2 regions of the Weissella paramesenteroides genome follow, and region 1 is predicted to be linked to the other one. Evidence: predicted binding sites of a transcription regulator. Region 1 holds the regulator's gene; the other holds the start of a gene.
The links. The regulator HrcA, encoded in region 1, represses chaperone genes, less so after heat shock. The targets are predictions, from matches to a motif close to TTAGCACTCNNNNNNNNNGAGTGCTAA.
Positions count from the first base shown of each region.

Region 1 (3,629 bases):
GTCAAAGTCGTCACCACCAAGGTGTGTATCACCATTAGTTGATAGTACCTCAAACACACCATCACCTAACTCAAGAACAGAAACATCAAATGTTCCACCACCCAAGTCATAAACCAAAATCTTTTGATCTTGATCAAGCTTATCTAGACCATATGCCAATGATGAAGCAGTTGGCTCGTTAACAATACGTTCTACTTGCAAGCCAGCAATTTTACCAGCATCCTTAGTTGCTTGACGTTGCGCATCATTAAAGTATGCGGGAACAGTGATAACAGCCTTGTCAACTGTCTCACCTAAGTAATCTTCAGCATACTTCTTGATATATTGTAGAATCATTGCTGAAATTTCTTGTGGTGTATAATCTTTGCCATCAACAGTTACCTTGTAACCAGCTTCACCCATGTGTGACTTGATTGACAAAATTGTATCTGGATTTGTAATTGCTTGACGCTTTGCTGTATCACCAACTTGTGTTTCACCATTCTTAAATGAAACAGCTGATGGTGTCGTACGACCACCGTTTGGGTTAGTGATAATCTTTGGAGATCCACCTTCCATAACAGCAACAGCAGAATTTGTAGTTCCTAAATCAATTCCAATGATCTTTGACATAATAATTTACCTCTTATTGATCAGATTTTTTATATATTATTTAATGATTAGTTGTTTAGTTATAAACAGCTACCATCGCTGGTCGAATTACTCGATCAGCTAAGACATAACCCTTTTGAAGAACCGTTGCAATCGTATCTGCAGGATGATCATCATCCGCAGGTACTGATTGAATTGCTTGGTGGAAGTTCGGGTCAAATGTTTCGCCAGTTTCACCAACTGCCTTAACATCATGTTCTTCAAGTGCTGAAATCAGTGTTTTATAAACCATTTCAACACCAGTCTTAATTTGCTTTGCTGCACCATCTTCAGCATCTACTTGTAGTGCGCGTTCCAAGTTATCTACCGCTGGTAGAATTGAAGCTGCTAATTTTTGGTTTGCAAATTTAACAGCTTGAACTTGTTCTTTAGCATATCGAGACTGCATGTTTTGCATCTCAGCTTCTGCACGTAAATATTTGTCCTCAGCTTCGGCAACTTTGTCCTTTAGGTCAGAAATTTGATCTGCTTCTGTTTCTTGCTCAGGCTTTTCTGCCTCACTAGATTTAGCTTCAGTGTCAACATCCGCTTCTTCACTGACAACCTCAATTTCTTCTTCAGGGGTTTGCTTCTCTTCTGACATGTTAACACCTCTTTTCTAACTATCGATAATACTCCAGTAACTGTTGCGATAAAGCACTGCGGAACGCATCAACCAAACTCACCATGTCAGCATAACGCATAGATGTTGGACCCAAAATAGCAATTGCGCCAACGCCATACTGTGCTACACGATATGTGGCTGATACTAGACTATATGGTGACAATAAATCATTACCATTTTCATCACCGATTTGTACAATCACTCCATCATTAGCAGTTCCAACAACACGTCTCATATCTTGTGCTGAGTCAAGCAACTGATATAGTTGCTTGACATCTTGCAAGCTTGAATCAACAGTAAAGTCAAGAACATTTAAATAACCGCCAATAAATACGTTATCATGAATCGATCGCGCTAATACGTCACCAAACAGTTGTAAAAACGCAACCGGTGTACGGATAGTTCGTTCCATTTGCCAAGGCAAATCACCTGTTAGTGTCCTTAATACTTCAATAATTGGTTGGTTAACTAATGTTCTATTAATATAATCAACCATATCATCAAGATATCGAACAGACGTTCCTTCTGGCAATCTAAAACTTTGACTGGTAACTTGTCCATCATTAGTTACAATAATGGCCATTATTTGCTGACCATTTATTGGTACTAGGCGGAAACCCGAAAGCCGAATATCAGCTGATTCAGGTTTTAGAGCAACAACCGTATAGCCTGTCAGACTCGCTAATTCATCTACCATCGTTTGCATCAAATCGTCAATCTCCTGAAAGTTACGATTAAACACACGTTCTAATGATTGTTGAACAACTTTTGATAAATGATGTTGATGCATTAATTCATCAACATAATAGCGATAGCCCCGTTGTGAAGGCACGCGACCCGATGAAGTGTGCTCTTTTTGTAGCAAGCCCAATTCCTCTAGTAGTGCCATCTCATTTCGCACAGTTGCTGAACTGACTGTCAAATCTAATTCACCTAATAGCGTTTTAGATCCAACAGCTTTGCCGGTTTTTGCGTAATCGCGAATTATTGTGGCTAATATTAGCCGCTGTCTGTCCGTTAACATACGCGCCACCTTCCTTAGCACTCTCAACTACTTCGTGCTAACAGTTATTATAGTACACGCCTGAAGTTAACTTGTCAACACCTTTTAGCACTCTTTATTATTAAGTGCTAATTTTAATTGGACTTGCCAACAATGACATTACCAGAATAGCCAAAACCAACCTTAGTAACACTGTTATTTAACAACCAATCATGATGTCCTCGAGTTCCTTTTGGCAACATATTTGTTTCATTAAACCAAGCCATGATAACATTATTTCCTTTCTGCCACCCAATACCTATCACCTCGTTTGGTGTACGCCAGTGATTTGCAGGAATACCAGTCTTATTTGTGAGACTTGCCCTATTTTGTGCCAATTGTGCGAGTTGATTATCCCATACCAGTGGGTGACGTCCATACATTTTTCGTATCTTATTTAATTCAGCAAAAGTAATATCTTCCACAATTCGTTGATCAATTTTTTTATGTCCGATACCTTGATTATCAAAATACCAGTCAACATTATTAATGTTCCTTGTTTGATTTTCGACTTTTAAGAAGGTCACTGGATCAAAATAGTAATTATCGCCTGCCCAGTATTGTAACCCGCTTTGAACGATTCCTAGTTCATTAATTAAATACCATTTACCCCATTGTGACAAAATATAATCTCGTTTTTTTCGCAAATCATTTGTATCAATATTAAAGAAATAATAGTTGCTATCAATTTTTTGAACGCCACTCACAATAACACCATTTATATCAGCATAATATTGCTTGCCGTTTATATTGAGCCAAGTATTTTTGCGCAAAAAATGCGTACCATCATCGCCAAAATAATATTTTTTACCGGAAATTAATTGAAACCCAGAGACAGCAATACCATTCTTATCAAAATAATAAGTATTACCCCATTGATTCCTAAACACATCGTCCGACCTTAACCCTGTTTTGGGATCAAAATAATAATAATTTTCTTGCCATTTTTGGATTTCAATTTGCTTGCTTCCATCCTTAAACAGGAACCACTGCTGACCATCATTTAAATAGCCATTTGCCAATACATTATCCTTATAGAAACGCTGATTAATATAGCCGTTCTTATTATCTGCACAAATTTGAGTCATCGAAATTTCTTGATACGTAACACTTATGGCAACAGTAATAATTGTTATTGGTAACCATTTCTTTATTTGGATCATCTTCTTCTCCTGTATTAACTGTCATTAATTGAGCTATATACAAGGACGTTATTTGCCATTATTTGTCCACGATTTTTTAAATTATTTTTCAAACACCACTGATTTATTAATTGGATCAAAATAATAGTTCGTATGACCAATCTTTTGCCAATCTGTCAGTAAAATATTG
Region 1 is NZ_CP130559.1:827,702-831,330, reverse strand. Features, by position in the region: gene dnaK (molecular chaperone DnaK) at 1-612, opposite strand, end outside; gene grpE (nucleotide exchange factor GrpE) at 668-1,234, opposite strand; gene hrcA (heat-inducible transcriptional repressor HrcA) at 1,254-2,279, opposite strand; gene QRX23_RS04035 (CAP domain-containing protein) at 2,393-3,460, opposite strand; gene QRX23_RS04030 (SGNH/GDSL hydrolase family protein) at 3,542-3,629, opposite strand, start outside.

Region 2 (3,629 bases), 590 kb from region 1:
TCAACTAACAAAGACCCACCAGCTACCAGACCTGCATTACGTCCCCAATTTTTAGAGGTAACTAAATAAGCACCTCCTCCAGTTGGATATGCATGGATAATTTGGCGATATGACAATGTAATTGCCCCCAAAAGGACTAACACTAATGCCACAACTGGTACTTGTAGCCATAGTGTTGCGACACCACCAACAGCTACAAGTACCGTAATAATTTGTTCCGTTCCATATGCAACAGATGACAAAGCATCTGACGATAACAGAGCCAACGCTTTTGTTCGACTAAGATGACGAGCACCTTCGTCTAAAGTTTTTAACGGCTTACCAATTAAAAACCTTTTAAATAGTGGCCACATGTTTCTGCTCCTCAATAAATGAATTTTTCCAGTAGAAGTTAAGAATAATCTTAATCATAATGGTCTATTTCTACAAGGGTCTATTTTAGTTCTCTGCCAATCGATTGTCTATCTTTTTATATCCTTTTTATTTTACTTTTTTATGACATAAAAAAATGGTAACGACTTACATAAAGTCATTACCATTTTACCTCAAACTGTGTGTAGCCTTCTTAGGCCTAGACCAGTTTACATCATTCCTGGCATACCACCTTGAGCAGGCATTTGCGCATCTGAATCATTCTTTGGTTGTTCAGCGATAACTGCTTCAGTCGTTAACAATAATGCAGATACAGAGGCAGCATTTTGCAAAGCAGAACGTGTCACCTTAGTTGGATCAACAATACCAGCTTTGATCATGTCAGCCCATTCACCAGTTGCCGCATTGTATCCAATGCCAACCTTTTCGTTCTTCAATTGGTTAACAATTACTGAACCTTCAACACCAGCATTTTCTGCAATTTGACGAACTGGCTCTTCTAAGGCACGTTTAACAATATTAATACCAGTTTGTACGTCACCATCTTCTGAAAGTGCAGCAACGGCAGGGATAGCATTAACCAAGGCAGTTCCACCACCTGAAACAAAGCCTTCTTCAACCGCAGCACGAGTTGCATTCAATGCATCTTCAATACGGTACTTCCGCTCTTTAAGCTCAGTTTCAGTTGCAGCACCGACATTAACAACAGCAACGCCACCAGCTAACTTAGCAAGACGTTCTTGCAACTTTTCGCGATCGAAATCAGAGGTTGTCTCAGCAATTTGACCCTTAATGGTTTCAACACGTTCACTAATCGTTGCAGAATTACCGTTACCTTCAACAATTGTTGTATTATCTTTTGTCACAGTAACCTTTGCTGCTTGTCCTAATTGGTCAACAGTTGTATCTTTCAAACTCAATCCCAAGTCATCAGTAATTACTGTTCCACCTGTTAGAATGGCGATGTCTTCAAGTTGTGCCTTACGACGGTCACCAAAGCCAGGTGCCTTAACAGCAACAACGTTAAATGTACCACGCATCTTGTTCAAAACAAGTGTTGGCAAAGCTTCGCCAGTAATATCATCAGCAATGATCAACAAAGCACGACCTTGCTCAACAACACTTTGTAGCAATGGTAAGATTTCTTGGATATTACCAATCTTCTTATCTGTAATCAAAATATATGGATTATCCAATGATGCTTCCATCTTATCATTGTCAGTTACCATGTATTGTGACATATAACCACGATCAAATTGCATTCCTTCAACAACATCTAGCGTTGTTTCAATACCCTTTGATTCTTCAATCGTGATAACACCGTCATTGCCAACCTTTTCCATTGCTTCAGCAATTAACTTACCAACTTCTGGATTAGCGGCAGAGATAGATGCAATTTGCGTAATCTCTTCCTTCGTTGAAACAGTCTTTGACATCTCATGCAATGACTTGACAGCAGCTTCAGTTGCTAATTCAATACCACGACGAACGCCAACTGGATTAGCTCCTGCAGTAACGTTCTTCATACCTTCATTAATAATGGCTTGTGCCAAAACCGTAGCTGTCGTTGTACCATCACCAGCAATATCATTTGTCTTTGAAGCAACTTCAGCGACTAACTTAGCCCCCATGTCTTCAAAGTGATCCTCTAATTCAACAGCCTTAGCAATTGTCACACCATCATTCGTAATTGTAGGTGCACCATAGCTTTGCTCAATAACGACATTACGTCCCTTAGGACCAATTGTTGTTTTTACTGTATCGGCAAGCTTATCAACACCTGCTTGCATTTTTGCACGTGCATCTTCTGAAAATTCAATATCTTTTGCCATATTTACTACCCTCTATTTATTAATTATTTAAATTACAACACTGCCACGATATCTTTTTCGTGAACAACCAAATAATCAACCCCGTCAACACTAATTTCGGTACCAGCAAACTTATCAAAAATAACACTATCGCCTTCTTTTACAGCGGCTGGTGCTGTTAAGTCGCCAACTGTTTGTGTAGAAACAGCGACTACTTTTCCTGTAACTGACTTTTCTTGTGCATTAGAAGCTAACAAAATTCCCCCAACTGATTGCTCAGGTGCTTCTGATACTTGCAATACAACACGATCTCCTAATGGTTTCAACATGTTATCTGACCTCCACAGGTTATTTTTCTTTTATTAGCACTCTGTAAGTTAAAGTGCTAATCAACACTATTAATAATAACACATTACCTATTATTTGCAAACATTTGTTAAAACTGGCTTGAATCTTAGTAAATTAAGTTAAAAGACGCATAAAGACCCAAAATCTTCCAAAATTGAGAAAGATTTTGAGTCTTTATGTCCAATATTTATTTTTCCGCTATAAATGTTTCTAAATCAATGCTTGCTTCAGTCCATTGATCCTCAATTTCTGTTAATTGGGCATCGAGGTCTGCTATTCTCTCTGAGAGTTCTGTTAATTTCGCTAAATCAGACCCATTTTCAGGATCATTCAAGGCAACATTTAACGTATCACGCTCATCAGTAAGAGCTGCCATTTTATCTTCTAATGCTGTGACAGCTCGTTCTAACCGCCGTTGCTCTCGTTGCTGATCTTTTAAAGCTGCCCTTGATAGCGTTTTTTGTTGCACATCCGATGATTCAACAATTGTTGTTTGCTGTGTGGTATCCGCTTTAGTTTCATTCTCGCCAGCAGTTTTTTCAAGATAGTAATCATAATCACCATCAAAAAAGCGTGTACCTGATGGTGACAATTCAATAACTTCCGTTGCCACTTCATTAATGAAATATCGATCATGAGACACAAAGAAAATAGTCCCATTATACTCATTCAATGCTGTTTCCAATACTTCTCGTGAATCTATATCCAAATGATTGGTTGGCTCGTCAAGAATCAAAAAGTTAGCGTGCTCTAGTGCCAGTTTAGTCAGCAAAAGGCGGGCTCGTTCACCACCAGATAGTGCGGCGACTAACTTTTCTACTGCTTCACCAGAAAACATAAACGATCCCAAGATTGATCGTACATCCTTCTCAGCCATTTTGGGGTGTTCATCCCAAATCGTATCGATAACTGATTTTTTACTATCAAGCATCTGTTGCTCTTGATCATAATAACCAACTGTAACATTTGCTCCTAGTTTTATTTTCCCCGCTAATAATGGTAATTTTCCTAAAATAGTCTTGATAAAGGTTGATTTACCAACACCATTTGGTCCAACCAAAGCAACCGCATGTTGCTTATCTACGGCAACATTTACGT
Region 2 is NZ_CP130559.1:1,419,877-1,423,505, forward strand. Features, by position in the region: gene QRX23_RS07125 (APC family permease) at 1-353, opposite strand, end outside; gene groL (chaperonin GroEL) at 582-2,204, opposite strand; gene QRX23_RS07135 (co-chaperone GroES) at 2,237-2,512, opposite strand; gene QRX23_RS07140 (ABC-F family ATP-binding cassette domain-containing protein) at 2,719-3,629, opposite strand, start outside.
Region 2: QRX23_RS07135 (co-chaperone GroES) is a predicted target of HrcA. The motif match lies at 2,546-2,572, and genes of this name have one in related genera.